Regions from separate parts of the Microbacterium shimangi genome, predicted to be linked through region 2. Evidence: predicted binding sites of a transcription regulator. Region 2 holds the regulator's gene; the other holds the start of a gene.
What was found. Region 2 encodes LexA, which represses DNA repair genes until DNA is damaged. Its sites were predicted from a motif close to TCGAACANNTGTTCGA; they were not measured.
Positions count from the first base shown of each region.

Region 1 (4,415 bases), on a different contig from region 2:
TGCCGGTGATCGCGAGGTCGTACGGCACCGTCCAGCCGAGATCGTCGGCAGCGTGCATGACACCGATCCCGATCAGATCGTTCGCCGCGACGATCGCGTCGGGGCGGGGGGTGCGCGCGTCGTCGAGCACGTCACGCGCGGCACGGTACCCCGACGCGATGGTGAAGTCGTCGGCGGTCACGGTGCGGCTGCGGATGCCGGGGTGCGCGCGCACGGCGTCTTCGAAACCCTGCAGGCGCAACCGGCCGGGGGTCGTGTCGACCGGCCCGTTGATGAACACGAGCGTCTGCCGGCCCTCCTCGACGAGGTGGTTGACGACGAGGCTCATGCCGGTGCGCGAATCGGCCTGCACCGTGTCGAGCGCCGAGCCGCCGGGGACCGAGCCGAGCACGACCACGGGGACGGGCACGTCGGTCAGGGCGTCGAGCAGCTCGGGGGTCACCCGCAGCGGCGAGAGGATCATGCCGTCGACGTACCCGCGGCCCAGGTCGCGCACGACGTCGAGGGTCGAAGAGGCGGTGCCGGTCGACGAGATGACGAGTCGGTATCCGGATGCGGCGACCACCCGCTCGACGGCGCTCATCATCTCGACGTAGACGGGGTTGCCGATGTCGGCGACGGCGTAGGCCAGCTGCTGGGTGCGCCCGAGCTTCAAGGACCGGGCCGCAGCGTCGGCGACGTACCCCAGCTCGGCCGCGGCGCGGCGCACCTTCTCGACGGTCTCGGCGCTGGCGATCTGGCCGTTCAGCGCCCGGGATGCCGACGCGATCGAGACGCCCGCGAGGGCGGCGACTTGCGTGATGGTAGCTCGAGGCACGTTCTCTCCTTTGAGGCACGAGTGCAGTGGAAACGTTTACACGTCCCGCTGTAAACGTTCTCACCGGCAACGCCGAATGTCAACCTCCCGACCGGGAAGAAGACGGCGAGGTCCGGTCGAACAGCTCTCAGCCGGCGTAATCGGGCGCCGGGGCCAGGCCGAAGAATTCCTCGAGGGTCGTCCACGATCCCTCGTGGTAGGCGCGGGCGATCTCGGGCCCGACGTAGCGGAGATGCCACGGTTCGGGCAGGTAGCCCGTGACGTCGGTGCGGCCTTCGAGGTAGCGGACGATCCAGCCGTGCTCCCACGCGTGCTCGGCGACCCAGGCGCCCTGGGGGGTGGCCGCGAGATCGTCGATCGAGCCGCACGTGCCCTCGTCGCACGCGACCACGTCGGCACCGAGGCCCGACTGATGCTCGCTGTACCCCGGACGCGCACTCACCAGATCGGCGCCCTCAACGCCACGGTCGCCGACGTGCCCGCGATAGGTGGCCTGCTGCGTGGAGTACGAGCGGTAGGCGCTCTCCATCGCGATTTCACCCGCGCCGGCTTCGCGTGCAGCCGTGGCCATCTCGGTGAAGGATGCCGCGGCATCCGCCCGCAGCTCTCCGCCCGACAGACTCCGCACACCCGACGGCAGGGCGAGGGGGAAGGGGGCGAAATCGATCGGCTCGAAGGGTCGCTGTTTGTTGACGACCGACCACGCTCGGGCAGGATCGTCGAGCGGTATGCAGGGCGCCGTTCCGGTGGCGACCGCGACGCGGAAGGCGTCGGCGCCACCCGCCGCTGCGATCACGGTCGCATCGTCGCCCGACTCGATGGCCTGGGTGAAGGCGGGGTCGTCGCAGAGCGCACGACCCGCGGCAGACACGTCGAACGAGGGCGACGGCAGACCCTCCGCCGGCATCGGCAGAACGGTCGCGTCGATGGGGGTGCGGGGCTCGCTCGTCGGCTCGACGGCCGCCGAGGTGATGACACTGCCCTCGGCGAGCGCGCCGCCGGTGACGGCCGCGGTCACCGCTCCGCTACCGCCGATCAGCAGCGCCGCAGAGGCGGCGACGGCGAAGAACACCCGGATTCCTGCGGCACGGCGGCGGCGGGCGTGACGAGCCAGTGGCCGCGGAGCGGCGTGTGTGCGCTCCGCCGTCATTCGCGCTTCACGGCGCGAGCCGGGCGAGAACGGTTCGGGGTCCGTCACCGGCCCATTCTCTCCGATCGGGAGGGGCGATGCGAGGGAGCGGCGCGCCCTTCGACCGTGAGCCCCCGCGGCTTGACTTAGATTCGTACATATGTTCCCATGAGGTCATGCGATGGCAGGGACAGCAACTGGGAGTGGCCGACACCGCCGCGCTCCCCGGCCTCGAGCGGATGGACGGCCTGGTGCGGTCGGTCACCACCCCCGAATTCGCCGGAATGACCTTTCACGAGGTGCTCGCCAAGACGGCGCTCAACCGCGTGCCCGGCGCCTCGGCGATGCCGTTCGACTGGACCGTCAATCCGTACCGGGGCTGCAGTCATGCCTGCACGTACTGCTTCGCCCGGGGAACGCACGAGTATCTCGACCTCGATGCCGGCAGCGACTTCGACAACCAGATCGTCGTCAAGGTGAACGTCGCGGAGGTCTTGCAGAAAGAGCTGCGGCGCGGCTCGTGGGCGCGCGAGCCCGTCATGCTCGGCACGAACACCGATCCTTACCAGCGCGCCGAGGGACGCTACCGGCTGATGCCGCAGATCGTCTCGGCCTTCGCCGAGACAGGAACGCCGTTCTCCATCCTCACGAAAGGCTCGCTGCTGCGGCGCGACCTGCCGCTGCTCAGCGACGCGGCAGCATCCGTCCGCATCTCGCTCGCGATGTCGATCGCGGTGTTCGACGACGCTCTGCAGCACTCCCTCGAACCGGGGACGCCGAGCGCCGACGCACGGCTCGACACCGTGCGCGCGGCCACCGAGAGGGGGTTCCGGGTCACGGTGTTCCTCATGCCGGTGATGCCGCACCTCACCGACTCCCTGGCGGCGCTCGACAACGCGCTCCGCCGCATCCGAGAGGCGGGAGCCGTCAAGGTCGTCTACGGCGCGCTGCACTTGCGCCCGGGGGTCAAACCCTGGTTCTTCGAGTGGCTCGAGCGCGAGCGCCCCGAACTGGTGTCGTCCTACCGCGGCCTCTACCCGGGGGTCTCGACCTCGGCGCCCAAGGCGTATCGAACCTGGCTCTCGAAGCGCATCCGCCCGCTGCTGCGCCTGCACCAGCTCGACGGTCATGACGAAGACGATCATCCGCGCGGTCGGCCTCAGCCCGGCCTCGCTTCGCGTGTCGCGTTGCCGACCCCCGCGGTGCGGCCGGTCGCCCCCGCGACGCTGTTCTGAGGCGCACCTCCACGGGAGTCAGCAGCACGCGCGGAGGAGAATTCACGTTCGGAGGGGGAAACCACAGCAATGGCGCCTCCGTTGGTGAATTCTCCTCCGAAGGCGTCGAGCGCCGGCCGCGGTGCCCCGCGAAACAGAGTTCCCCCGTCACGATCGCGCAGACGGCGGCGTGACGGGGGAACCAGGATGCTGCGGTGTCAGCTCGTGACGTCGGCGATCTGGCGTCCGGCGAGCTCCTCGAGAAGGTCGTCGCCGGGGCGCGCCTCTTCGAACGGAGCGTCGATCTCGGCGCGCTCGAGCATCTCTTCCATGCGACGACGACGCTGACGCGGGATCAGCGTGACGACCCGGCCCGAGCGTCCCGCGCGGCCGGTGCGGCCGGAGCGGTGCAGGTAGGTCTTGTACTCGTCCGGCGGGTCGGCCTGCACGACGAGGTCGATATCGTCGACGTGGATGCCGCGTGCCGCGACGTCGGTCGCCACGAGCACGGCGACGCGGCCCGAGGTCATCTTCTCGAGGTTGCGCGTGCGCTTGGCCTGATTGAGGTCGCCGTGGAGGGCGACCGCCGAGATGCCGGCGTCGTCGAACTGCTCGGCGAGCATTTCGGCGTAGGCGCGGGTGCGGGCGAAGACGAGCGTCTTCCCCGCGCGGTCGACGAGCGAGGCGAGGATCTCGGCCTTGTCACGGTGGTCGATGACGAGCACGCGGTGCTCGATCGTGCCGGAATCCTGGTCTTCACCGGCGACTTCGTACACGGCCGGTTCGACGAGGAACTCATCGACGAGGGCCGCGACCTCACGGTCGAGGGTCGCCGAGAAGAGCAGCTTCTGGCTTCCCCCTGCGGTGTGGCGGAGGATGCGCTGCACGGGCTCGAGGAAGCCGAGCTCGCACATGTGGTCGGCCTCGTCGAGGACGACGATCTTGACCTCCGAGAGGTCGAGCTTGCCCTGCTCCACGAGGTCTTCGATGCGGCCGGGGGTGCCGATGATGATGTCGACGCCCTTGCGCAGGGCACCGACCTGGCGCGCCTGGGGAACACCGCCGTAGATCTGGGTCGTGAAGAGTCCGACGCTGCGAGCGATCGGCTGCACCGTGCTGTCGATCTGGAGCGCCAGCTCGCGGGTCGGCGCGAGGATCAGCGCACGGGGTGCGCGGGCGAAGGCGCGTTTGGTTCCCGCGCCGGCACGCAGCACGCTCTCGACGAGCGGAGCGCCGAACGCGATGGTCTTGCCCG
Region 1 covers NZ_JBIGII010000003.1:476,923-481,337, forward strand. The annotation lists gene ACFXQA_RS03880 (LacI family DNA-binding transcriptional regulator) at 1-817, opposite strand, end outside; gene ACFXQA_RS03885 (M15 family metallopeptidase) at 945-2,015, opposite strand; gene ACFXQA_RS03890 (Rv2578c family radical SAM protein) at 2,123-3,181, shown strand; gene ACFXQA_RS03895 (DEAD/DEAH box helicase) at 3,379-4,415, opposite strand, start outside.
Region 1: a site for LexA is predicted at 2,099-2,114, ahead of ACFXQA_RS03890 (Rv2578c family radical SAM protein). Genes of this name have one in related genera too.

Region 2 (4,415 bases):
CTGCCGCGGCGGCGACGTCATCGACATCGACGACGCCCCACTGGCCGCGGAGTCGTTCACGGTAGGCCCGGCCGTACCCGGTCGAGCCGCCGTAGTTGACGTCGAGCACTCCGATGCCGCGGCTCGTGAAGTAGGCGATCTTGGCGGATGCTGCAGGGCCGACGTGCGAGGTGGGTCCGCCGTGCACCAGCACGAGGTACGGCGGCTTCTCGTCGGCCGGCGCCTCGGCATCGGGGCTGGTCGGCGGGTACACGAACGCGTGGACAGGCCCGTGCGGCCCCGGCGCCCGCAGCTCTCGCGCGACGGGGAACCACTCCTCGCCCAGGGTGCCGCGCTCGCCCGCGACGCGGTCGATTCGGGGGTCGGCGGCGTCCGTGAGGTCGACGACCCAGAGCCCCGACCCGCCTGAGGCGGTCGCACCCGATACCAGGGCGCGATGACCCGCGACGTCTTCGACGGCGGCACCCGCCACCACCGGCGTCGCGAGGGGCGTCGCCCGCCCGTCCGCGATGACGACGATCTGGTCGCCGCCATTGGTGCGCACAGCGACGATTCGGCCGTCCTCGAGCGCGCCGAACCAACGGGTGCCGAGCACCCAGAGCGCACCGCCCGTGTCGGCGTTGCTCGGCGCCAGCGCGATGGGCGCCTCGCCCGGTGCGGCACGCCACAGGTTCCAGCGGCCGGAGGGGTCGTCGACGTACGTGAGCTCGTTCGCCCCCGTCCACACCGGCTGAAGGGCTGCGGTGCCGGGTTCGTTGATCGTGCGACCGGGCGTGCCGCTGCCCTCTACCAGGTCTGCCACGCGCAGCCGGGTCTGATCCCACGGCATGTCGGGGTGATCCCACGCGACCCAGGCGAGTCGCGAGCCGTCTGCCGACAGAGCAGGCTGCGCGACGAAATCGCTGCCCGCGACGACCGTCACGACGAGGGCACCGTCGGTTGCGGCAGAGCCGTCGAGGGGGATGCGCACGATGTCGCGCTTCGGCACGGGGTGGGTGCCGTGGCGCTCACGCACCGCCAGCAGGGTGCCCGCCGCCCAGGTGAGACCCGCGAAACGAGCGGTGGGGTCGTCGGGGGTGAGCGCACGCGGCTCGCCGCCCGGGGCGAGTGCCCACACCCGCTGGTCGGCCTGAGAGGAGAAGACCAGCGCGTCGCCCGCGGCCGTCCACGCGCCGCCGCCGTACTCGTGCACTTTCGACCGGGCGCTGAGCGGGTTCGGCAGGATGTCGTCGACCGAACCATCGGCCCGACGTCGCCGCACGGTGGTGCGCCCTCCCTCGGACGGCACCGTCTGGCCCCACCAGACCTCGTCGCCGACGAATCGTGCACCGTCCATCCGGGGCGAAGCGGCCGCCACCATCTGGGCGGTGAGCGGCGAGGGCCAGGAGCCGTACGGGGTGGGGGAGGACATTCCCTCACCCTATGACGGGCGGATCACGTCGAGTCAGACCGCGCGAAGCACCGCGACGACTTTGCCCAGGACGACGGCCTCGTCTCCGAGGATCGGTTCGAACGCGCTGTTGCGGGGGAGGAGCCAGGTGTGCCCGTCGCGGCGGCGGAATGTCTTGACGGTGGCTTCGCCGTCGAGCATGGCCGCGACGATCTCGCCGTTCTCGGCGTTCGACTGCGAGCGGATCACGACCCAGTCGCCGTCGCAGATCGCGGCGTCGATCATCGACTCGCCCGACACCTTCAGCATGAACAGATCGCCCTTGCCGACCAGCTGCCGCGGCAGGGGGAAGACCTCATCGACCTGCTGGTCGGCCGTGATGGGCACGCCGGCGGCGATGCGGCCGACGAGCGGCACGAGAGCTGCGTCGCCCACGGTGGGCCCGGTGTCGGCGGGGTTCTCGGTCGACGTGCCCGGCAGGTCGATGAGGACCTCCATCGCGCGGGTCTTGCCGGGGTCGCGCCGCAGGTATCCGCTGAGCTCGAGCTGGTTCAGCTGGTGCGTCACGCTCGAGAGCGACTTGAGTCCGACCGCGTCGCCGATCTCTCGCATGCTGGGCGGGTACCCGTGACGACTGATAGAGCGCTGGATGACCTCGAGGATCGCCATCTGCTTGTCGCTGAGGCTTTTCCGTCGTCGCGTCTGCGGCTTGTCTCGGGCGCCGGACGGCATCGCGTCGCTCATTCTGGCTGCTCCCTCTCGCGCCTGGGGGGCGCGGGTCTTCGAATGTCGGAGGTCCGTGGTGGTCTCTCCCTGTCGAAACCGTATCCGGATTCTTTCGCGTTGCACGGCTGATCGCCGCGTGTCGCGTTCGATCGATCTGCGATCAGGTCGGTCTTGACACCGTGACTGTATCGAAGATAGCTTCGGAATAGAGGTTCGCATCGGAACCTCCCGGCAGAGGCTCCGATGCGAATCTCTCACCTCAGGAGGAAACCCCATGACCGCCATCGCACTCGCCCCCAGCGCACCTGCTGCTCTTCCCGCAGCCTCGTCGACGCGCCTTCGTCTGACCGTCCGCGGCCGTCGGGTGCTCGCGGGGCTCGCCGCGTTCCCGGTCGCCGTCGCGATCTGCTTCGTCGCGATCAGCGGGGGTTCCGCGCTCGCTTCGCGCGATGCCGGAGCACCGGCGGGCACCTTCTCCGAGGTCACGGTCATGGCGGGCGATTCGCTGTGGGGCATCGCGCAAGAGGTCGCCCCGTCGGCCGATCCCCGCGATGTCGTCGACGCGATCGTGCGACTGAACGCCCTCGACGGCGTCGCCGTGTCCGCAGGACAGCGCCTCGCCATCCCCGCGGAGTACGCCACCACCCTCTGAGTCGGCCCTAGCATCGAGGGGTGACGACGCTCGACGATCTCCCTCTCCGCGACGACCTGCGAGGAATGAAGCCCTACGGTGCGCCGCAGGCGGCGCTTCCCGTGACGCTGAACGTCAACGAGAACACCCACCCCGTCCCGGACGAGGTCTCGGCAGACATCATGGATGCCGTGGCTCACGCGCTCCACGACATCAACCGCTACCCCGATCGTGAGTTCACGGGCCTGCGCGAGGCCTTCGCCGACTACTTGGGTGAGGGGCTGACGCGCGACCAGATCTGGGCGGGTAACGGATCGAATGAGGTTCTGCAGCACCTGCTTCAGGCTTTCGCCGGGCCGGGTCGCACCGCATTCTCCTTCGGTCCGACGTATTCGATGTATCCGCTGCTCACGCGCGGCACGGGCGCCGAGTGGGTCTCCGGCCGCCGCGGGCACGACTACGCGGTCAGTCCTGCTTCCGCGGTGGATCAGATCACCGAGGTGCGGCCTGATGTGACCTTCCTCTGCGCGCCGAACAACCCGACCGGAACGCCCATGTCGCTCGAAGTGATCGAGGCGGCGTACGCGGCGACCGACGGAATCGTGATCGTCGACGAGGCCTACCAGGAGTTCGCGCCGCGCGATGTGCCGTCTGCGGTGTCCCTCCTCCCCGGCAGGCCGAGGCTCGCGGTCTCGCGCACGATGAGCAAGGCGTTCGCGTTCGCAGGCGCACGCGTGGGCTACCTGGCCGCCGATCCCGCGCTGATCGATGCTCTCCGACTCGTGCGGCTGCCCTACCACCTGAGCGCGCTGACGCAGGCGGCGGCCACAGCCGCCCTGCGGCACGCCGACACGATGCTCGGGATGGTCGACGAGATCGTGTCTCAGCGTGACCGCATCTCTGCAACCGTCGAGGCGCTCGGCTACCAGGCCCACGAATCGTGGACGAACTTCGTGCTGTTCGGCGGCGTCGCCGACCCGGCAGCCACCTGGCAGGCGCTGTACGACCGGGGCGTGCTCATTCGCGACATCGGCATCCCCCACCACCTGCGCGTCACGGCGGGAACGGCAGATGAGACGACAGCGTTCCTCGACGCGCTGGCCTCGATAGAATCGGGCTCATGACCGGTACCACACGCACCGCCTCGATGCGCCGCGCCACGAGCGAGTCGAGCGTCGAGCTGGAGCTGAACCTCGACGGCTCGGGTGAGAGCTCGATCGACACGTCGGTTCCGTTCTTCGACCACATGCTGACGGCTTTCGCCAAGCACTCGCTGACCGATCTGACGGTGCGTGCGACGGGCGACACCCACATCGATGCCCACCACACCGTCGAAGACGTCTCGATCGTGCTCGGCACAGCCATCCGGCAGGCGCTGGGCGACAAAGCCGGCATCTCGCGCTACGGCGATGCACTCGTCCCGCTGGACGAGGCACTTGCGCAGGCGGTCGTCGACATCAGCGGGCGCCCGTATCTCGTGCACACCGGAGAGCCCGTTGGGTTCGAGCAGCACCTCATCGGCGGGCACTTCACCGGATCGCTCGTCCGCCACACCTTCGAGGCGATCGCCTTCAACGGCGGCCTGACCGTTCACGTCCGGGTGCTCGGCGGCCGCGATCCGCACCACATCGCCGAAGCCGAGTACAAGGCCTTCGCCCGCGCGTTCCG
Region 2 covers NZ_JBIGII010000001.1:24,992-29,406, reverse strand. The annotation lists gene ACFXQA_RS00155 (S9 family peptidase) at 1-1,411, opposite strand, end outside; gene lexA (transcriptional repressor LexA) at 1,445-2,122, opposite strand; gene ACFXQA_RS00145 (LysM peptidoglycan-binding domain-containing protein) at 2,391-2,768, shown strand; gene ACFXQA_RS00140 (histidinol-phosphate transaminase) at 2,789-3,871, shown strand; gene hisB (imidazoleglycerol-phosphate dehydratase HisB) at 3,868-4,415, shown strand, end outside.